Regions from separate parts of the Rhizobium hidalgonense genome, predicted to be linked through region 1. Evidence: riboswitches for the same ligand, from Rfam matches in the RefSeq annotation. Region 1 holds a riboswitch; each other region holds the start of a gene.
The links. Region 1 has a riboswitch for cobalamin ahead of metE (5-methyltetrahydropteroyltriglutamate--homocysteine S-methyltransferase). Riboswitches for the same ligand answer to the same signal wherever they lie in the genome.

Region 1 (5,519 bases):
TGGAAAAACCCGACCGGACGAGCCGACGAAAGTTTCCGTCCCGAGCCCCGCTGCCCAATCCCTGATATCGCCAGGGGTAAAGGCATCAAGCGCGGGACGCAGACGGCCGGCGGCGGCGCCGAAGCGCGTGGCGAAACGGGCATAATCTTCGGAATGGGTGATGTTCAGGCCCGACTTGCCGGCCAGCAGGAACTTGCGGGCGAAGGTCGGCATGGCGTCGTAAACCGTCACCGCATGGCCGGAGAGCGAAAGCAGTTCGGCGGCCGCAAGGCCCGCCGGGCCGCCGCCGATGATGGCAATTCGCTTCTGGTTCATGGATGCCTTCGCCCGATTCTTTCTGCTGCAGTTTTGACGTGGGCGTTGGTTGCTTGCAAGATTGTCAGTTCGTCAGTGGCGCGAATGCGTGCACTGGCCGTGGTCGGCGAGAACCTCGATGACGCGGCATTGGTCGACCCGGCCATGGCCGCAGCCTTCCACCATGGTTTCCAGCTCGGCCTTCAGCGCCATCAGGCTGCGGATGCGCTGTTCGACCTCGACGAGGCGGGCCTTGGCGATGGCATCGGCCGAGGCGCAGGATTGGTGCGGATCATCCTGCAGGGTGAGCAGCGTGCGGATCGCCTCGATCTCGAAACCGAGTTCGCGGGCATGGCGAATGAAGGCGAGGCGGCTGATGTCGGCGGGCTCGAAGGAGCGCTGGTTGCCCTCGCTGCGGCTCGGCGCGGCGAGCAGGCCGATGCTTTCGTAATAACGCACCGTCGGCACTTTGACGCCGCTCTGGCGAGCCGCTTCACCAATGGTGATCTTTTTCATGATTTTTCTCTTGCACCTCTAGTCGCTAGAGGATGTAGGAGAGATGCTTCTGTTTGACAAGGAAGCGGATCATGGCTGAAACGAGCGAGACACGATACCGGGTCGGCGGCATGGATTGCGCCTCCTGTGCAACCAAGATCGATACCGCGGTCAGGCGCGTGGCGGGTGTCGCGGATGTTTCCGTCTCGGTGATGGCCGGCACGATGACCGTCCGGCATGACGGCAGCGATCTCAAGGCGATCGAGAAGAAGGTGACGGGGCTCGGATATTCCGTCTCGCCCTTTGCCGGAGGCGTGGCGCCGACACATGACCACGGCTCGCATGATCACGGCGATCACGTGGGTCACGATCACGATCACGAAGGCCATGACCACGATCACGCAGGTCACGATCACGGCCTTGCCCGTGGCGAAAAGGAAATCGAAGGTCTGCATGGACATGACCATGGGCCGACGACCGGTCCCTGGTGGCAGAGCAAGAAGGGCCGGCTGACCATCTTCTCGGGTGCAGCGCTGATTGCCGCCTATGCGATCGGCCATCTGGTGCCGGCGATCGGATCTTATGCCTTCATCATCGCCATGCTGGTCGGTCTGGTGCCGATCGCGCGGCGGGCGGTCATGGCGGCTCTCTCCGGCACGCCATTTTCGATCGAGATGCTGATGACGATCGCTGCCGTCGGCGCCGTCATCATCAATGCGGGGGAGGAGGCGGCGACCGTCGTATTCCTGTTCCTCGTCGGTGAGCTGCTGGAGGGCGTGGCCGCCGGCAAGGCGCGCGAAAGCATCCAGTCGCTGACCGCGCTGGTGCCGAAGAATGCGCTGCTCGAAGAGAACGGTCAGACGCGGGAGGTGCCGGCGGAGAGCCTTGTCGTCGGCGCGATCATCATGGTGCGTCCGGGCGACCGCATTTCGGCGGACGGCATCATCATCTCGGGCGAGAGCGCGATCGACGAGGCGCCGGTAACGGGCGAAAGCACGCCGGTGCGCAAGGGCGTCGATGCCGTCGTCTTCGCCGGAACGGTGAATGGCGACGCGGTGCTCAGGGTCCGCGTCACGGCGGCCGCTGCCGACAATACCATCGCCCGCGTCGTCAAGCTGGTGGAGGAAGCGCAGGAATCCAAGGCGCCGACGGAACGCTTCATCGATCGGTTCTCGCGCTATTACACGCCCGGCGTGGTCGTGATCGCAGCACTTGTTGCGGTCTTGCCGCCGCTGTTGTTCGGCGGCTTGTGGAATGAATGGGTCTATAAGGGCCTTGCCATCCTGCTGATTGGCTGCCCCTGCGCGCTCGTCATTTCGACGCCAGCGGCAATCGCCGCGTCGCTTTCGGCGGGTGCGCGGCGCGGGCTGCTGATGAAGGGCGGCGCAGTGCTGGAAACGCTCGGCAAGGTGACGATGGTCGCCTTCGACAAGACAGGCACGCTGACGGAAGGCAAGCCTCAGGTGACCGATATCGTTTCCTTCGGATTGAGCGAGGCGCAGGTGCTCTCGCGCGCCGCGGTGCTGGAGCAGGGTTCCAGCCATCCCTTGGCGCTGGCGATCCTTAACCGCGCCAAGGCGGACGGCCTTCCCGTGCCGCCGGCCTTCGAGCTGGAAGCACTGCCGGGCAAGGGTATCAGCGGCAAGGTCGGCGGCGAGACGCTGGACCTGCTGTCGCCGCCCGCTGCCCGCGAGCGCGGCGCGCTGGACGGCGAACAGGAAGCGCGCATCACTGTTCTGAACGACGAAGGCAAGAGTGTCTCGGTCCTGCTCGTCGATGGTGTTGCGGCCGGCCTCATCGCCATGCGCGACGAGCCGCGCGGGGATGCGCAGGCCGGGCTCTCCACACTGAAATTGGCAGGCGTCAAGGCGATCATGCTGACGGGCGACAACAAGCGAACGGCGGCAGCCGTTGCCGGCATGCTCGGCATCGACTGGCGCGGCGAGATGATGCCGGAAGACAAGCAGCAAGTCGTCGGCGAATTGAAGCGCCAGGGCTTCATCGTCGCCAAGGTCGGCGACGGCATCAACGATGCGCCGGCGCTGGCTGCTGCCGATATCGGCATCGCCATGGGCGGCGGCACCGATGTGGCGCTGGAGACGGCCGATGCCGCCGTGTTGCACGGACGCGTCGGCGACGTCGCACGGATGATTGAACTGTCCAAACGCACGATGCGCAACATCCTGCAGAATATTACCATCGCGCTCGGGTTGAAGGCGGTGTTCCTGGTGACGACGATTGCCGGCATCACCGGGCTCTGGGCGGCGATCCTCGCCGATACCGGCGCGACAGTATTGGTAACGATCAATGCGTTGCGACTGCTTCGAATAAAGATATAAACATTTCTTTATATTTCTTGACGGCATCCGCTTGCGGGCGCATTCTCGCGGCATCGTGGTTCTGCGGATCGTTCGGTCCGGAGCTAAGAGGGAATTCGGTGCGGCGCTGTGTTGAATTGCTGCATAATTTTATCCTGAAATGGAATCCGATTTCAGGAATTATGCAGTAGCGCCCAATCCGAAGCTGCCCCCGCAACTGTAGGCGGAGAGCCGCCGTCCAATTGACGTCACTGGGAAAGACGCCCGGGAAGACTGGACGGTGGCAACGACCCGCAAGTCAGGAGACCTGCCACGATCGATAACGTCCACGGGCGGGGTGTCCCGGTGTGCCGCCTTCTGCGAAACGGTACCTTCATGTCCGTTCGTCGATGCGTCTCGCCAGTGCCTTGCCCATAACCTTCGGGGTAAGGAAATGAGCATCAAGACTGCAAATCTCGGCTTTCCGAGGATCGGAAGCCACCGCGAACTGAAATTCGCGCTGGAAAGCTACTGGGCCGGCAAGAGCAACGCGGCAGCACTCCTGGAAACGGCGAAAAAGCTGCGCGCCGAGAACTGGGAGCTGCAGCAGCAAAAGGGGATCGCCATCATCCCCTCCAATGACTTCTCGCTCTATGATCATGTTCTCGATCTCGCGGTGATGGTCGGCGCGATTCCGGCCGCTTATGGCTGGAAGGGCGGTCCTGTCGATCTCGACACCTATTTTGCGATGGCGCGCGGCTCGACCGGCGAGAGCCATCACGGCGATTGCGGCCATGTCCACCATGGTCACGGGGTGCCGGCGCTGGAGATGACCAAATGGTTCGACACCAACTACCACTACATGGTTCCGGAACTCAGGCGTGACCAGGCGTTCACGCTGACTGCGAATAGACCGCTGGAGGCATTCCTGGAGGCGAAGGCGCTAAGTATCCATACGCGGCCGGTCATTCTAGGGCCAGTCACCTTCCTGAAACTCGCCAAATCCACCGAGGCCGGCTTCGACACGGTCGAGCTGCTCGACCGGCTGCTGCCGGTCTACGCCAAGATATTTGCCGAGTTGAGTGCGGCAGGTGCCGACTGGATACAGGTCGACGAGCCATGCCTCGTCCTCGATCTTTCCGACAGCGAGCGCGCCGCGCTCAACCAGACTTACCGGGCGCTTGGCGAAGTGGTGCCGGATCTCAAGATCATGCTCGCCGGTTATTTCGGCGACTTGGGCGACAATCTTCCGGCGGCAATTGAGTTGCCGGTCGCAGGCCTTCATGTCGATCTGGTGCGCGGGCCGCAGCAGGTCGAGATTCTCCTGGAAAGGACTCCTGATAGTCTCGTGCTGTCGCTCGGCGTCATCGACGGACGCAACATCTGGCGGGCCGATCTAAACGCCATCCTGAACAGGATCGCGCCGCTGGTTTCCAGGTTAGGGGAACATCGACTTCAAATCGCGCCGTCCTGCTCCCTCCTTCACGTGCCGATCGATCTCGATCTGGAAGCAGGGCTCGACGGCGAGCTGAAAACATGGCTCGCCTTTGCGACGCAGAAGCTGGACGAGCTTGCCGTGCTCGGCAGCGGTGCTGCGGACCGGAGCGGCGTTATCGGTGCGCTTGAAGCGTCTTTGCGCGCCGTCGCTGCCCGCGCCTCTTCCTCAAGGGTTCATGACGCCGGAGTTGCGGTGCGATTGGCAGGCATCGACGGGAGGATGAAACGCCGAGGTCGCGCATTCCTCGCGCGCAAAGCGCTTCAGGACGACCGGTTGCGACTGCCGCTCTTCCCTACGACGACGATCGGTTCCTTTCCGCAGACGCCGGAAGTGCGCAAGTCGCGCGCGGCCTATGTCAAGGGTGCGATCAGCGGCTCCGATTACGAGGCCTTCCTCAGAAAGGAGACGGAATCGGCGATCCGCTGGCAGGAGGAGATCGGACTCGACGTGCTCGTTCACGGCGAGTTCGAGCGTAACGACATGGTGCAGTATTTCGGCGAGCAGCTTTCAGGCTTCGCCTTCACCGCCCATGCCTGGGTGCAGAGTTACGGTTCACGCTATGTCCGTCCGCCGATCATCTTCGGCGACGTCTCGCGCCCGAAGCCGATGACGCTGGAATGGTGGCGTTATGCGCAATCGCTGACGGAAAAGCCGGTGAAGGGCATGCTGACGGGGCCGGTGACGATCCTCAACTGGTCCTTCGTCCGCGACGATCTTGCGCGTGCAGATGTCAGCCGGCAGATCGCGCTGGCGATTCGCGACGAGGTGACCGATCTCGAAAAGGCGGGTGCGGCGATGATCCAGATCGATGAGGCGGCACTTCGTGAAGGCCTGCCGCTGCGTCAGGCGGACTGGAAGGCCTATCTCGACTGGGCGGTGGAAAGTTTCCACCTGTGCTCGACCGGCGTTGCCGACGAGACACAGATCCACACCCA
Region 2 (5,519 bases), 1.5 Mb from region 1:
TGATAGCAGGGTCGTTCAGCCAGGGTTTTACGTCGCTCGTCACGTAGTCGGAGATCGGGGCAAGCTTGGCATCCTGCGCCATGGATACGCCCATAGGCACGGCGACTGCGGTGCAGGCCAAAAGAAATGCGGTCACAACTTTCTTCATAACTGTTCCCTTCCCGATTTTGGGGTGTTGAGGATTAAAGCTTAGCGAACGAGGTCGGCGTCAGAACTCTTCCCAGGCGCCGGGAGCGGCGGCGACGGCGGCGTTACCCGCATGGCGCTGCGAAAAGTTCCTCTGTTCCGGACGGGGTTGACGAATGCTCGGTTGAGCGGATCTGGGCTGGCTGGCGGCAGAGACGGCAACGGTGAACCTGCCGGCCGAGTCCTGCAGAAGGCGTCCCTGCGTGCGCAGTTCCTGGCAGGCCGCGTTAGTCTCTTCGACCATGGCTGCGTTCTGCTGTGTGGCCTGATCCATCTGATTGATCGCACCGTTGATTTCCTGCAGACCCGTCGCCTGTTCGCGATAGGAGTGGACAATCGACGCGATGCTGTCGCTGATGCGGTTGATCTGCTCCTCGATCTTCAAGAGGGCATCGCCGGTCTCGTTCACCAGCCCGACGCCGGCTGCCACTTCCTGGCCGGAGACGTTGATCAGGTTCTTGATTTCCTTTGCCGCATTGGCGGAGCGCTGGGCGAGTTCCCGCACTTCCTGTGCGACGACGGCAAAACCCTTGCCGGCTTCGCCGGCACGGGCGGCCTCGACACCGGCATTCAGTGCCAGCAGGTTCGTCTGGAAAGCGATTTCGTCGATGACGCCGATAATGCGGCCGATCTGGCTCGATGAGGTCTGGATCCTATCCATCGCTCCGATCGCATCGCGTACCACCGTTGCCGAGACATGGGCGCTGCGCTTGGTTTCCTCGACCAGCTTGCCGGTATCTTCGGCCCGCTGCGACGAGGTTCTGACCGTCGTCGTTACCTCATCAAGGGCCGCGGCGGTCTGTTCCAGGGCGGCGGCCTGTTGCTCAGTCCGCCTGGCGAGCTGATCGGCGGAGGATGCCAGCTCGCTCGAGCCGCCTTCAACCGCGACGGAGGCAGTCTTGATTTCCGTCAGCGCGGCTGCGACCGCATGAACCATATTATTGAAATCCTGCCGCAATTTATCGAATTCTGGGCCGAGATCGGCGAGCTGTATCGAGAAATCGCCGGCGGCGAGTTTTTCCAATTCATTTGCTAGCGCTGTCATGACCAGCCGCTGAGCGTTGCTGGCCTCTTCCGTCAACAAGGTGTTGCGCGCCCGTTCGGCGTCGAACGAGGCGCTCTGTTCGGCCGCTGCTTGCTCTCTTTCGACCTTGGCAATCGCCTCATTGCGGAAAACTTCCAAGGCACGTGCGAGGAAGCCGATCTCGTCGCCATTTTCCCGGTAGGTGACGGGAGAGGCCAGATCGCCCTTCTGCAACGCGCTGATTCTTTCACTGAGAATTCTGAGGGGGCGGCCGACGAGGCTGCGCATGGCGAGAAGAAAGGCGACAACCGCCATGGCGGTAATCGCGAACTGCGTCAGCAGCGAAATCAGGACCTTCTGCTTGACTTCGGCAGCGATTTTTTCGATCGACCAGTTGGTGACGACGTAGCCGGTGGCCTTGCCAGACTTATCCAGCGGAAGCGGCGCGATGATCGTGACCACGCCGGCAGATATTCCGCTGTCATCGATCGTCGTTTTTTCGGGCTTGGTGCTGAGGCGTTTCGCCAGATCGGCCGGTGCGGGCAGACCGTCAATGCCGTCGCGCGTCCACGTGTCGACGGCGGCAGGTTCCGCGTTGAAGGCAGCAAACTGCACCAGGTCGAGCGAGGGATCGTCGCGGTAGAGCGAATAGGCCTCGCGAACGGCGTTCGCCTTGCCCCATTTTACGCCGCCGGCAGCCAGGGACGCAAACTGCTCCGCATCCTTGGACCAGTTCGCCTTGGCGCCATCGATCAACGCCCTGGTTTCGTACATCCAGGTGTAGGTTGCAAAAGCGGAGATGCCGCAAAGGTTGACGGCCACGATAATCGCCGCCAGCTTGGCTGTCAGAGGCATCGTTTTCAAAAGTTGGAACATGCCGCGGGGGCCTCGAAACGCAGCTCAGTCGGATATGTTCTCGACCAGCCTATCAACACGGGCATCCACGCCGGCAGTCGCAGCATGAGCACTCATGCCCATGTCCCCCTTGCGACCCAAAACGCGCAGACGCAGTGTGTCTTTGATGTGTGAATAAATCATAAAGTAGAATGGGATACCGGCGCGGACCGGCGTTTCGGCCGGCCTTGATCGCCGAGAGCTGCTTTTCTTGCGAAATTAGGGGCTGTTTTCCGCCATGGCCCCGTCGGGCTCGATCCCGCGATGCTTGCGGCGGCGCGTCGTCAGCTCCGCGCCGGCATCGCGCGGCAGGCGCAGGAAGGTGATGCAGGCCAGCGCCGAAATGGCAGAGACGCTGAAAAAGGCGATGTGGAAATCCGAAACCAGCAGCCTGCCGCCGTGGAGACTGCTCGAAATTTCCAGGATGCTGCCGGCAATCGCCACACCCATCGCCATGGAGATACGCTGGGCAACAGCGTTGATCGCGGTCGCCTGGCTGCTGTCGGCATCGTCGACATCGCCGAAGGCCATGGCGTTGACGCCGGAAAAGGCCATGGAGCGGAACAGGCCGCCGATCAGCAGGCAGGCCATGATCAGCGGCAGCGGCGTTGCAACGGTGAAGAGCCCGTTGATGCCGAGGAAGATTGCCGCCAGCAAGGTGGTGATCGATATGACGGTTCGGAAGCCGAAGGCATTGAAGGTGCGCGAAGCGGCGAATTTCGACCCCATCGAGCCGAGCGCGCTGACGAAGGTGACCGAGCCCGATTGCAACGGCGTCAGGCCGAAACCGAGCTGCAGCATCAGCGGCATCAGAAAGGGCAGAGCGCCGAGGCCCATGCGGAAATTGGAGGCGCCGAGGATAGCCGCCCGGAACAGCGGGTAGCGGAACATTTTCGGATCGAGAAGCGGATGGGGCGCGCGGCGGGCATGCAGAAGGTAGATAGACCCGGCAAGGATGCCGATCGCCACGGTGATATAACCGTAGATGATGGGCACGGCCGGCAGGCTGATGACCGACAGGCCGAAGACGAAGCCGGAAAAGCCGATGCCGCAAAGGAAGAAGCCGGGAAAATCCATCGGCCGCGGACTGCGCGGCTCGACCGCCGGCAGGAAACGCGTGACGAGGATAATGCCGGCGACGCCGATCGGGACGTTAATCCAGAAGATCCAGTGCCAGGTGAGATAGGTGGTCAGAAAACCGCCGATCGGCGGCCCCATGATCGGGCCGATCAGGGCGGGAATGGTAAGCCAGGCCATGGCATCAACGAGTTCGTGGCGCGGCGTTCCCCGAACCAGCAGCAGGCGGCTGACCGGCGTCATCATCGAGCCGCCGGCGCCCTGGATCAGCCGCGAGACGACGAAAGCGGCGATCGAATTGGAAAAGGCGCAGGCGACCGAGCCGATCATGAAGACTGAGATTGCCAGGCGGAAGATGTTGCGCGCGCCGAAACGATCGGACATCCAGCCGCTGATCGGGATGAAGATCGCCAGCGCCACGAGATAGCTGGTGACGGCAAGCTTCAGCGCGATCGGCGAGGTGCCGATATCGGCGGCGATGGCCGGCAGGCTAGTGGCGATCACGGTCGAATCCATCTGTTCCATGAACAGGGCGACCGCAAGGATCATGGGCGTCAGGCGGGACACGGGCAACCGGGGTGCTGCGAGGGACTGCATCGTCCATACGCCGTCGGCGATGATAAGGCCATAGAAACGATCGATGAAGGGGTTTGGCGAGCTGCTTCAAACCGACGCGGGGCGGGGTGAGCTCATTATTGCGCTTCGCTTTCGACTGCGCCATCGGAGCGGCCTTGCCGCAGCACCCGTTTCCTGAAATAGATGCGCCGTCAGGTGCCCGCCGTCAAAGCGGGAGAATCGGGAATCCGGTGCAAGGCCGGAACGTGCCCAACGCTGTAAGGCCGACGCTTGCCGCAACATTACGCCACTGGCTCTTGCCGGGAAGGCTGCGGCAGACGGATGACGCCAAGTCAGAAGACCGGCCTGGCAAGATAGACCCAACCCGCGCGGACGGCGGGCGGTTGCGTTGTTGGGGATTTGACGATGCGACCCTTTGATGAGGATGCCCTGTCAGTGGCGTCCGGTTTTTCCTTGGCTGAACGCCAAGCCGTTTATCACGCGATCATGACGCGGCGCGACGTGCGCAGCCAGTTCCTGCCCGACCCGTTGCCCGACGATGTCGTGGCGCGGCTGCTGACGGCCGCCCATCATGCGCCCTCCGTCGGCTTCATGCAGCCGTGGAATTTCATTCTGGTGAAAAGTCCAACTGTGCGAGCGCGCATCCGGGACGCTTTTGCCAAGGCCAACGAGGAGGCGGCATTAATGTTCGAGGGCGAGCGGCGGCAGGCCTATCGCTCGCTCAAGCTCGAAGGCATCGTCGAGGCGCCGCTCGGCATATGCGTGACCTGCGATCCCACCCGCAGCGGCAGCGTGGTGCTGGGGCGCACTCATAATCCGAGGATGGACAGCTATTCCACAGTCTGCGCGATCCAGAATCTCTGGCTAGCGGCCCGCACTGAGGGGATCGGCATCGGCTGGGTTAGCATCTTTCGGGAAGGCGACCTGAAGAGCATTCTCGGCATACCCGAGCATATCGAGGTGGTCGCCTGGCTCTGCGCCGGTTTTGTCGATCGGCTCTATGACCAGCCGGAACTCTCCGTCAAAGGCTGGCGGCAGCGGCTGCCGCTCGAGGAGCTGGTGTTTCATGATGGCTGGGGGCGCAGCGAGCGCTGAACGGCGTCGCTTCGAACGCGGCTCGGCCAATCACTGCTGTTGCGGCTGCGGTCCCGGCGTTGCCGGATTGGCGAGGTCGATCGAGCCCTGATCGCCGGCGAGGAACTGCGGGCCGACCTGGCGGACCTTGCTCTTCGTGGGGTCGTAGGGACGTTCCGGAACCGATGGCTGCGGCGCGGCGGCCGCAGCGGCATCCTTCGCCGGCGGATTGGTGTGGATGGTGGTGATCGAGCCCTGCTGCGGCGGTTGGCTCACCGCCTGCTTGCCGCGCATCTCGTCGTAATAGGCGGTGAGATTGCAGGCGCAGGAGGTCTTTTCGCCAGGTGTGCGGTTCTTGTAGGCAAAGGCGTTCTTCATGGCGCTGTAGGGCGTGCCGGTTGCAACCGAGATCATGTTCGAGGCCTCGGTACTCGTCACGTCGCGATAGAAGAGTTCCGTCTCGATGCCGGGGCACATCTTGGCGCAGGTCTCGGCGTCGCGGCCGAAATCGACCGAGGTGGCGTTCGAGCTGATCGGAAAGAAACCACCGTCGCAGCTGCGCACGCACATGGTGCTGACAGGCGACATCATGTCGGCCCGCGGCAGGCCGTAACGCGGGTCGACCTCTCCACCGCCGCCGAGCGGGATGAAGGTATCGGAGCGCATTGCCTGTTCCTCGACGCTCGGA
Region 3 (5,519 bases), 1.4 Mb from region 1:
TCATCGTGATCGTGCGGCGCGCCGTCCTCATGCTCCAACTCGTGATGCGACTTGCGGTTGGCGATATCATCCTCCGTGCCGATGCCGAGGCCGAGCAGGATGCCGGCCGGAACCTCGCCGTTTTTCGCCTCGATAATCACCGGCTTGCGCACGGTGCGGGAGGCGACTTCGTCACGCACGCGGCCAAGGCCGGCGACGTCGATCAGGTCGGTCTTGTTGAGCACGATCAGATCGGCGCAAGTGAGCTGGTCCTCGAACAGTTCCTCGATCGGGCTTTCGTGATCGAGCGATGCATCCTCACTGCGCGCCGCATCAACGGCATCATGGTCGTCGGCGAAGCGGCCGGCGGCGACAGCCGCACTGTCGACCACCGTGATGACGCCGTCGACGGTCACCTGAGTGCGAATGTCGGGCCAGTTGAAGGCGGCGACCAAAGGCTGCGGCAAGGCAAGCCCCGAGGTTTCGATGACGATATGGTCGGGCCGCTGCTCTCGTTCCAGGAGCTTCGTCATCGTCGGAATGAAATCGTCGGCAACGGTGCAGCAGATGCAGCCATTGGTGAGCTCGATGATATCGTCCTCGGTGCAATTCTCAGCGCCGCAGCCTTTCAGCACCTCGCCATCGACACCGAGATCGCCGAATTCGTTGATAATCAGCGCAATCTTCTTGCCCCCGGCATTGGTGAGCAGGTTGCGGATCATCGTCGTCTTGCCGGCGCCGAGGAAGCCGGTGATGACGGTTGCTGGAATCTTCTGCTGGTTCATGGACTTAACCCTTCATTTTCATCGGCAGACCTGCCGCGATAAAATAGACTTCGGCGGCCTTCGCCGCGATCGATTGGTGCAGCCGGCCGGCATGATCGCGAAAATCCCGCGCCATGCGATTGTCGGGAACGATGCCGAGGCCGACCTCGTTGGAAACGAAAACGAGCCGCGCCCTGGCGCCAGGCAGGAAATCGGCAAGCGCCGTAAACTCCGCTGCCAAATCACGCTCCTCCATCATCAGATTGGTGACCCAGAGCGTCAGGCAGTCGATCAGCACGATGCGCCCCTCGCCGTCGATGGCGGCAAGCTTGCCGACAAGATCGAGCGGCTCCTCATGCGTCGTCCAGGAGGGACCGCGGTCGGCCCTGTGCTGATCAATGCGCGCCCGCATCTCGTCGTCCCAGGCGCGGCCGGTGGCGAGGTAGTGGCGACCGAGGCCGGTCGCGACGACGAGGGATTCGGCAAAACGGGATTTGCCCGAGCGTGCACCGCCGAGGATAAGGGTGGAGTTGGAGGGGGCGATCGTCATGCGCAGATGGCCTCGTGCGAGAATGCGACGCCCCGCCACACTCCCTCATTCCTTTGCTCGTCACAGGAATCCAGCCACGGCGCGTCCGCGCCGTGAATGACTCCATACAGACTCTCAAGAATTCTCCCGCGCCCAAGGACTTGGGCGCACTGGATTCCTGTGACGAGCACAGGAATGAGGGAGGATAGGAAAGTGCGTATCACACGCCCCTCACCGAGAGGGACGGAATGGCCACCCAATGGCGCCGCACCAGGCCGCGCCGAATTCAATCGTTCAGCCAAAACAACCTCCGTGCTGGCAGCGGGCCTCTTGCCCAGGGGTGGGCTTCTTGCCCGGCACGAATGGCAGGTCTCCTGGCTCGCGGGTATCGGCGGCGATCGGGGCGACCCGTTACGGTCGCCCCTGATCGTGCCAGCGGGTCTGCCTCGCCTTCCCGGCTGCATCGGCGAAGAGGTGGACGATTCGTAGAAATAGAGGCGTCCGACCCCGGTTGATCACCATGCATGTCCAGTGGCTTTTCCGGCATGTCGCCCGTCCCGTCCGCCTGCACCATTGCGAGGCCGCCGGCCGAAAGGGCTCGATGCCGGATGGAAGACCCTGACCGCTCTACAGTCGCGGGGTCGGCTGTGATGAAGGCCCCCGGTTTGGGTCCGCCCCGTCACATTCCCTTTTCATCCGGAAAGGCATTACACCGATCCGGAACCATCCGTTATATCTGGATGGTCAGGCGACCATCCGTTGAGGGATGGTTAGGCAAGCTCAAGGGTGAAGTCAACCGGCCTTGGCGGTGGGCCAATCGTTTGCGACGCGGCACGCTCGGCCAAACACGACTTACCCTACCAGAATTATCGTCATTTATCAGAGACTTACGTCATAAATATTTGACTCTCGCGCCGGCTTTTCGCCGCAATTGCAAGGCAAGCGGACGGCATCACCGCCCTTGACCGGGTCTCTCCCCGCCTAGTTGTCTAGCCATGTTTATGAAATTGGATCAGCGCCGCCTGCGCGCGCTGCGTGTTTTCTTTGATCCGGAGCGGTTGCGCGCGCTGACCCGTCGCAGCGAGGTCGGCCTGTCGCTCGCCGGCGCCGTCGTCGGCATCGCCTCGGGACTTGCCGTCACCGGTATGAGCTTCGTCTCCAATGAATTGCACCAGCTGGTCTTCGGCATATCGGACGACGAAAGGCTGAGCTCCTCATTGATCGAAGACAAGCTGCTGCTGCTCACCGCCCCCGTCGTCGGCGGCGTCCTGCTCGGTCTGCTGCTTTTCGTCCTGGCGAAACGGCGCAAGAAGCCAATGGTCGATCCGATCGAGGCGAATGCGCTGCATGGCGGCCGCCTGTCCTTGACCGACAGTATCATCGTCGCGGTGCAGAACCTGATTTCCAACGGTTTCGGCGCCTCGGTCGGCCTGGAGGCCGGTTATACCCAGCTTGCCGCCGGCCTCGCCTCGAAATTCGGCCTGAAGCTGCAGCTTCGCCGCTCCGACCTGCGCGTGCTCGTCGGCTGCGGTGCGGCCGGCGCCATCGCCGCCGCCTTCAACGCACCGCTGACCGGCGCTTTCTATGCCTTCGAGCTGATCATCGGCACCTATACGATCGTGTCGCTGACCCCCGTCGTCGTCTCAGCCCTCGTCTCGACCCTCATCGCGCGATTACTCACCGAGGGCGATTTCACCATCGATATCGGCAGCTTCGGCTCGGTCGTGCCGGCCGATTATATCCCGGCTCTACTGCTCGGCGTCTTTTGCGCCGGCGTCGGCATCCTGCTGATGCAGGGCGTCGCCTTCATCGAAGAACTGGCGCGCAAGAGCGCGATCGCCCCGCCCTTTCGCCCGGCGCTGGGCGGCATCGTTGTCGGGCTCTTGGCGATGATCTCGCCGCAGGTGCTTTCGGCCGGCCACGGGGCGCTACATCTCAACCTTTCCCGCGACGTGGCTGTCCCGGCGCTGATCGGCCTCTTTCTGTTGAAATCGCTGGCCTCGGCGATCTCGATCGGCTCGGGCTTCAGGGGCGGCCTGTTCTTCGCCTCACTGTTCATGGGCGCCCTGCTTGGTAAGCTTTTTGCTTATTGCGGTCCCTATTTCGCCGATGCGACGCTGACGCCCGTCATCTATGCCGTTGTCGGCATGAGTTCGCTTGCGGTCGCCGTCATCGGCGGGCCGCTGACGATGACCTTCCTGGCGCTCGAAATTACCGGCGATTTTCCGATCACGGCGCTGGTGCTCGCCGCCGTCATCACCTCCTCGCTCGTCGTGCGCTCGACCTTCGGCTACTCCTTCGCCACATGGCGCTTCCATCTGCGCGGCGAAAGCATCCGCAGCGCCCATGACGTCGGCTGGATCCGTAACCTGACGGTGGACAAGCTGATGCGCGCCGACGTCAAGAAGGCCAGGGCCGGTATCACGCTGGAAGAGTTCAAGCAGGCCTTTCCGATCGGCTCCACCCAGCGCGTTATCCTCGTCGAGGAGAGCGACAAATATCTGGGCCTCGTGCTGGTGCCGGAAATCTACGCCAACCCGACCGACGCGCAGGACGAGGGCAAGACGCTCGCCGATTTCATCCACTACCGCAACGATTTCCTGCAGCCACAGATGAACGCCAGGCAGGCGGCGGCGATCTTCGACAAGAGCGAAAGCGAAGCCCTTGCCGTCGTCAATAACCTGATCGAACGCAAGGTGATCGGCCAGCTCAGCGAAAGCCACACCCTGCGCCGCTACAGCGAAGAACTCGACCGTCGCCGCCGCGAAGTGTCAGGCGAGATCTGAGCCGTTACGACCTGCAGCGTCGCGCGTCTTTCAGACACACTATGATATTTCGAATCAGAGAGTAGCCACGGCAAGCTTGAACACATCGGCCCTCTTCGAAACGCCGCGCAATTCGAACGATCCCAGACGTTCGCAGGCAGTCCCGCAGGCGACGGCGAAGCTTTCCGACATCAGAAGGTGCTGGCCAAGTTCGCCGCAGAGTTTCTCCAGCCGCGAGGCCTCGTTAACCGCCCTGCCGATCACCGTGAAATCAAGCCGGCCGCGCGCGCCGACGTTTCCGTAGAAGACCTCGCCAAGATGCAGGACGACGTCGACGCCGATATCGGGACCGCCCTCACGCTTCCGCTGAAGGTTCAGAGCCTCGTTTGCCTCCAGAACATTCCGTGCGGCGGCAAGCGCGGCCGTGCAGGCCTTCCGGGGATCCTCGCCCTCCTCGCTGCCTGTCGGAAAGATCGCCAACACGCTGTCGCCCATGAACTTGAGGATTTCGCCGGAATTTTCCTCGACATGCCGGCCGATCAGCTCGAAATGTTCATCCAGAAACCTCGCGATCTCGCCCGGCTGATAGACTTCGGTCAATGCCGTGAAGTTTCTCAGATCCGCAAGCAGGACCGCAGCATTGATGGCAGCGCCCTTTCCTCTCTGGATATCACCTGCGAGGATGCGCGCGCTCGTCTTGGCGCCAGTATAGACCGCGAGGATGTCAGCGGCGGTTTTCGATGCCGCGATGCGGTAGCAAGCCAGCCCAAGCGCCGGAAAAAGCTGTGTGACAACAGCCAGTTGATCGTCGGAAAATCCGCCCGGCAGGTCGCTGGTCAACGACAGGCTGACGCCGCGCAGCGCAGCCTCCTTCGGGAACTCCAGCAGGTTGACCAGATGATCCGTGCCGCCGCCAAGCGCGAATTCAGCCAGCTGCGGATAGCTGTCGATCCCCTCTCCGTCGGCAAGAATCCAACGCCCAGACGCTTCGCCACGCCCCAGAAGATAGTATATTGGCGTCTTCTCGAACTTCAGCACTGCTGCTGTGCCATATTCGGCATTCTCGATCGTGGTCGCCCCGCCGCGCAGGAAATTGGCCGAGACGCCGCCATACATGGGATGAATGGACGGCATCGCGATGCTGCCTCGCCAAATGGGAAAACCATCGGCGATCAGCCGATCGCATAATCCGGTAATCAGCTCGCTAATATGCTCGCTGGTGATTCCCTGCTCTATCAGCCAGTGGATATGATCGTTAATTTTTAAAACCTCCGCATCGGGCCGAGAGCCGGAGAAGCCGTCTTACAATCGAGGCCAGGCACCGGGAACCGCGGGACAGGCGCTGAAACAGCCATGTCGCGCATGCCATCCATTAGCCTGCTTCGCGTCACGATACTACTCCCACGCGAATGAAGGATGCGGAATTCGAGAGGGGCAAACGCGGGTTACGGATGACAATGCCTCAGTCTCCCAGTGGCTAGC
Region 4 (5,519 bases), 1.2 Mb from region 1:
TGGTGCAGCTCGAAAGTGAAATTGCTGCGATTGCCAGTATCAAGTATGAAAAAATGCTTTTCACTATAAATCCTCAACTTTTGCTTGAATGAATATTGGATTTTTCTGAGGAGTCAATCAGGGTGCGAAACCGGATCCGGCAGTCGATGGCCACCCTCGTCCTTCGAGGCCCCTGCGGGACACCTCAGGATGAGGGCGGAGAGAGGACGCGGCTTGTGTCACCGGAATGTTCTGCGGCGTGCCAACGGCCAGACTCTGCGTGGCGCGGCTCAGCCGCAACCCATCGCAGCGGGAAACCTTTGCCGACCGAGTGAATGCTGTCGACTCGATGCCAGGCGCCTCACACGCCATTCCCGAGCGATCACCCGCCAGGCGGCCGGCGGGGTAGCGAAGGCGCGGGAGAAGGCGCGGTTGAAGGCGGCTTCGGTGGCGTAGCCTGCGTCGTCGGTGATCGCCGCGATTGACTGTGAAAAGCTGGGGCTGGGCAGAAATGTCTGCGAAAGCCTCCCGCCGCAATGCTTGCACGAAACAATGGACCTGTGAGATTGTGCATTTGGGATTGCATGATCAGGGCGGAGTGGCGGATGCGGCTGGGTGACATGCAGTCTGTTCTTCAAATCAGCGTTGCGTTGAATCTGGCGTATTTTTCGTTTCGCGAGATACGCACGCCGGCTTTGAAGCAATACGATCGCGCCATGAGGCAGACCGACGAGACCATTGCGCGGGCTCTGGCGCTTTACCGATCGGTACCGAAACCGGAAAAGATCTTGCCGGGCAGCGAGGAGACAAGCGCTTGGATGACGGCGGATGTGGAGGCTCAGAAATTGAACCTTCATATCTGGAACCAGCGTCGTTCGCAGGCACCGTACAGCGAAAACATGTATTCTTACGATAAGGCTGTCAGCTACGCGGCGCTTGTTGTCGGCGCCATCGCTTTCGTTCTTCTGGTACTGTGCTCTGCCTTTGCGGGAGAGGCCATTCGCATTCGCTATTTTCTCGGCGTCACCGGGATTTGCCTTCTCCCGACCATGATGGCTGTCGCCTACAGCTGGCTGATAGCGGGCATGGTGGAAAAAGAGATTGGCATCGTGAAGGACAGGGCGCTCGCTGTCGAACAGGAGATGCATCGCTTTACAGAGAAGGTGCCGCGCAAATATTTCTCCGCGCCGGCACTATAGGACGTGAGGCTTGCAGCATGGTAGAGCGCGCATCCTTGCGCTCAACAATATACTTATGAGATTGTATCGATATACATGCGATACTGTATGATGCAGGCAGCGCGGGGGCTTCGATGACATCCGTGAAGGTCAATGAACAGATATCGGTGGCGGGGCAGCCCGATGCCGCCGGTTTTGCCGCTTTCGCGGCAGACGGCTTTGCCGCCGTCATCAATGACCGGCCGGATGGGGAGGAGCCGGGGCAACCCGGCAATGCAGCGGAGAAGGCTTCCGCAGCCGCCGCCGGGCTCGCCTACAGCTTCGTGCCGGTGAAGGGGACCGAGATCACCGAGGCCGATATTCACGCCTTCCAGGCCGCGATGACGCAAGCGAAGGGACCGATCGTTGCCCATTGCAAGAGCGGCACGCGGGCGCTGACGCTCTATGCGCTCGGCGAAGTGCTGGACGGGCGGATGAAGCCCGGGGATGTCGAGGCGTTCGGTCAAAATCTGGGCTTCGATCTTGCCGGCGCGCGCCGCTGGCTGGAAAAACGGACGGGGCAGGCGGCTGATGTGAAGGCCTTCTTCGAACCCCGCACCAGCAGTGTGCAATACGTCGTTTCAGACCCGGCGACGAAACGCTGCGCCGTCATCGACCCGGTGCTTGATTTCGACGAGATGTCGGGTGCGACGGGAACGGCCAATGCCGATGCCATCCTCGCGCATATCGAAAGCGAGGGGCTGGCGGTCGAGTGGATCCTCGACACGCATCCACATGCCGATCATTTCTCCGCCGCGCATTACCTCAAAGGAAAGACCGGCGCGCCGACGGCGATCGGCGCCCATGTCACCGACGTCCAGCGGCTCTGGAAGGAGATCTACAACTGGCCGAAGTTCGAAGCCGACGGCTCGCAATGGGATCGGCTGTTTGGCGATGGCGACACTTTCGAGATCGGCGGGCTTGAAGCCCGCGTGATGTTCTCGCCCGGCCACACGCTTGCCTCGGTGACCTATGTGATCGGTGACGCCGCCTTCGTTCATGACACCGTGTTCACGCCGGATTCCGGCACGGCGCGCACGGATTTCCCCGGCGGCAGCGCCAGCGCCCTCTGGCACTCGATCCAGGCGATCCTGTCGCTGCCCGAGGACATCAGGCTGTTTTCCGGCCACGACTATCAGCCCGGGGGCCGTCACCCGCGCTGGGAAAGCACGGTGGCCGCCCAGAAGCGCGCCAATCCGCATATATCAGGCATCGACGAGGCCGGCTTCGTGGCGCTGCGCCAGGCACGCGACCGAACGCTGCCGAAACCGAAGCTGATGCTACACGCGCTACAGGTCAACATCCGCGGCGGACGGCTGCCCGAGCCGGAGGATAATGGCCGGCGCTATCTGAAGATCCCGCTGGATGCGTTGTAGCAAGGCGCAGCGTTGCGGCGCGTGCTTCGAGGCATCGCACTCGCAGGCTGCGCATCGCAGCATGAGGGACGTTGGCGGATGCCGCGAGCCACGACAGACAGCGCTCCCACGTTCCCTCTCCATTTCTCAACTCCCCCGCAATAGTCATTGACGCCGCCCGGGCAGGCGACGTAACTGGGGGCGACGGTTCCCTGAAGATGACTCCAAGGGGATTAATAGGGAACACGGTGAGGACGACCCAGTAGGGACCGAGACCGTGGCTGCCCCCGCAACTGTAAGCGGATTGTCCATCATCCCGGGGCGAGCGCTTCAGCGTCCATCCCCAGGGGCCTTGGCCCAGCCACTGCGCATAGCGTGCGGGAAGGCGGTTGAAACGGCGTATATCCGCAAGCCAGGAGACCTGCCGTCAATCACGATCCAATCAACCGGGCGGGGATGCCCGGACAAGGAACAGACATGATTGACCTTCTGAACCTTTGCCTCATATCGGCATGCATCCGTCTCGATTGGGCCTCCTGCGGCGTAATCTACGCGTAAGCGTGATTTCTGCCCCTCTTTTCCCTTCATCGAGGTTTTCCATGCGCCAAATTCTCGCCACCATGACATTTGCCTTCGGGCTCGCAGGCCTTGCGGCACCAAGCCTTGCCGCAACCCAATATCCGCTGACCATCACCAATTGCGGCCAGCCGGTGACCTTCCAGAAGGCACCGGCAAAGATCGTCTCGATCGGCCAGGGCATGACCGAAGTCCTCTTTTCGCTCGGCCTTGCCGACAAGATCACGGGTACGGCCGTCTGGGTCGGTCCCGTCCTGCCGCAATATGCCGAGGCCAACAGCAAGATCAAGCGGCTTGCCGACAACGATCCGAGCTTCGAATCCGTCGTCGGGCAGGAGCCTGATCTGGTGGCGGCCGAGTTCGAATGGCATGTCGGCGCGCAGGGCTCGGTCGGCAAACGCGAGCAGTTCGCCGACCTCGGGATCAATACCTATCTCGCGCCGGCCGATTGCGTCGCCAAGGTCAACACCGACGGCGGTGACGGCGTGCGCAAGGAGCTGTTCACGATGGACCTGATCTACCAGGAAATTGCCGAACTCTCTGAGATCTTCGACGTCAAGGAGCGCGGCGATGCATTGATCGCGCAGCTGCAGAAGCGCGAGGCCGATGCCGTGGCGTCGATTTCAGGCGCATCGGGCAAGAACCTGCCGGTGGTCTTCTGGTTCTCCAGCAAGGACGTCAACGGCGACGCCTTTATTGCCGGCAAGAACAGCGCACCGGCCTATATCCTGAAGACGATCGGTGCGAGGAACGTCGTGACGACGGAAGAGGAATGGCCGCTGGTCGGCTGGGAAACCATCGCCCAGGCAAACCCTCAAGTCATCGTCATCGCGACGATGGATCGCCGCCGCTACGCGGCCGACGATCCCAAGGTCAAGGTCGACTTCCTCGAGAACGACCCGGTCACAAGGGAATTGGATGCCGTCAGGAACAAGCACTTCGTGATGATGGACGCGCAGTCGATGAACCCGACGATCCGGACGATCGACGGCATCGAGACATTGGCGAACGGCATCAAGTCTTTCGGCCTTTCGCAGTGAGCGCGATCTCCGCCAGGAAACAGGGATGGTGGGCGCCGGTAGCGCTCACCATTGCAGCGTTTCTGCTTCTCGGGCTGATGGTCAGCCTTGCCGTTTCCATCGGCGAGATCGCCATCCCGCTTGCGACGACGGCAGAGGCCGTCTTGAACCGGCTGTTCGGAACGGATTTCGAACTCAGCCGCATCCACCAGGGCATCGTCTGGGATTATCGTCTGAGCCGGGCGCTGGTTGCCGCAAGCGCCGGCGCGTCGCTGTCGCTTTGCGGGGCGATCCTCCAGGCGCTGCTGCGCAATCCGCTGGCCGAACCCTATGTGCTCGGCATCTCCGCCGGCGCCTCGACCGGCGCCGTCTGCGTGACGATCCTCGGCTTCGGTTATGGCGTTCTTGGTCTCTCGAGCGGCGCCTTTATCGGCGCGGTCATCGCTTTCCTGCTGGTCGGCTTCCTGGCGACGGGGGTCGGGGGAACCGGTGAGCGCATCATTCTTTGCGGCGTCGCCGGGTCGCAGCTCTTCAATGCGCTGACCTCCTACGTGGTGACAACATCGGCGAATGCCGAGCAGGCGCGCGGCATCCTGTTCTGGCTTCTCGGTTCGCTCAGCGGGGTGCGCTGGCCCGATGTCTATCTCTCGGTGCCGATCGCGCTGATTGGCTTCATCATCTGCATGGCTCATGTGCGGGCGCTCGATGCCTTCGCCTTCGGCACCGATGCGGCAGCCTCGCTCGGCATTTCCGTGCGCCGCGTCCAGATCGTGCTCTTCGGCACGACCGCGGCGATGACGGCAAGCGTCGTCAGCATGGTCGGATCGATCGGTTTTGTCGGCCTCGTCATTCCTCATGCCGCCCGCTTCCTCGTCGGGCCGTCGCATGGGCGACTGCTGCCGGCAACGGCGCTCGGCGGCGCGATCTTCGTGGTCGGCGCCGATATCGTTTCGCGCATCATCATACCGCAGCAGATCCTGCCGATCGGCGTCGTCACCGCGCTGTTCGGCGCACCGGCCTTCGCCGTCATTCTCTATCGCGTGCGGAGAAGCGCATGAGCATCCGGATCGACAAGGTGAGTTTTGCCGCCGGCGACACTGTCATCGTCAACGGCGTCAGCCTGGCCGTGGAAAAGGGCAAGGTGCTCGGCCTGCTCGGGCCGAACGGCTCCGGAAAATCGAGCCTGCTCAGATTGATCTGCCGCCTGCGCAAAGCTCGCAGCGGCGTCATCAGGCTTGGGGAAGACGACATTTCCTCGCTGTCGCGCGCAGACCTTGCGCGCCGTGTCGCCTTCGTCGAGCAGCAGTCGGCGACCGATACGCAACTGACAGTACGAGATGTCGTGCGGCTTGGCCGCACGCCGCATCGCGGGC

Region 2: linked by a shared signal. The riboswitch ahead of bluB (5,6-dimethylbenzimidazole synthase) and the one ahead of metE (5-methyltetrahydropteroyltriglutamate--homocysteine S-methyltransferase) in region 1 are both predicted to bind cobalamin.
Region 3: linked by a shared signal. The riboswitch ahead of cobU (bifunctional adenosylcobinamide kinase/adenosylcobinamide-phosphate guanylyltransferase) and the one ahead of metE (5-methyltetrahydropteroyltriglutamate--homocysteine S-methyltransferase) in region 1 are both predicted to bind cobalamin.
Region 4: linked by a shared signal. The riboswitch ahead of FFM81_RS08065 (ABC transporter substrate-binding protein) and the one ahead of metE (5-methyltetrahydropteroyltriglutamate--homocysteine S-methyltransferase) in region 1 are both predicted to bind cobalamin.

What each region holds. Positions count from the first base shown of each region.
Region 1 covers NZ_CP054027.1:489,177-494,695, forward strand. Annotated here, with positions in the region: gene FFM81_RS02345 (TIGR03862 family flavoprotein) at 1-315, opposite strand, end outside; gene FFM81_RS02350 (MerR family transcriptional regulator) at 388-810, opposite strand; gene FFM81_RS02355 (heavy metal translocating P-type ATPase) at 882-3,128, shown strand; cobalamin riboswitch at 3,168-3,436, shown strand; gene metE (5-methyltetrahydropteroyltriglutamate--homocysteine S-methyltransferase) at 3,541-5,519, shown strand, end outside.
Region 2 covers NZ_CP054027.1:1,989,885-1,995,403, forward strand. Annotated here, with positions in the region: gene FFM81_RS09495 (cache domain-containing protein) at 1-148, opposite strand, end outside; gene FFM81_RS09500 (methyl-accepting chemotaxis protein) at 209-2,086, opposite strand; gene FFM81_RS09505 (MFS transporter) at 2,324-3,730, opposite strand; cobalamin riboswitch at 3,934-4,120, shown strand; gene bluB (5,6-dimethylbenzimidazole synthase) at 4,163-4,852, shown strand; gene FFM81_RS09515 (DUF2865 domain-containing protein) at 4,883-5,519, opposite strand, start outside.
Region 3 covers NZ_CP054027.1:1,844,285-1,849,803, reverse strand. Annotated here, with positions in the region: gene cobW (cobalamin biosynthesis protein CobW) at 1-764, opposite strand, end outside; gene cobU (bifunctional adenosylcobinamide kinase/adenosylcobinamide-phosphate guanylyltransferase) at 769-1,293, opposite strand; cobalamin riboswitch at 1,620-2,015, opposite strand; gene FFM81_RS08760 (chloride channel protein) at 2,268-4,058, shown strand; gene FFM81_RS08755 (adenylate/guanylate cyclase domain-containing protein) at 4,113-5,171, opposite strand.
Region 4 covers NZ_CP054027.1:1,709,339-1,714,857, forward strand. Annotated here, with positions in the region: gene FFM81_RS08050 (hypothetical protein) at 1-64, opposite strand, end outside; partial or broken gene FFM81_RS32650 (hypothetical protein) at 270-467, opposite strand; gene FFM81_RS08055 (hypothetical protein) at 585-1,178, shown strand; gene blh (bifunctional sulfur transferase/dioxygenase Blh) at 1,292-2,572, shown strand; cobalamin riboswitch at 2,740-2,994, shown strand; gene FFM81_RS08065 (ABC transporter substrate-binding protein) at 3,151-4,167, shown strand; gene FFM81_RS08070 (FecCD family ABC transporter permease) at 4,164-5,204, shown strand; gene FFM81_RS08075 (ABC transporter ATP-binding protein) at 5,201-5,519, shown strand, end outside.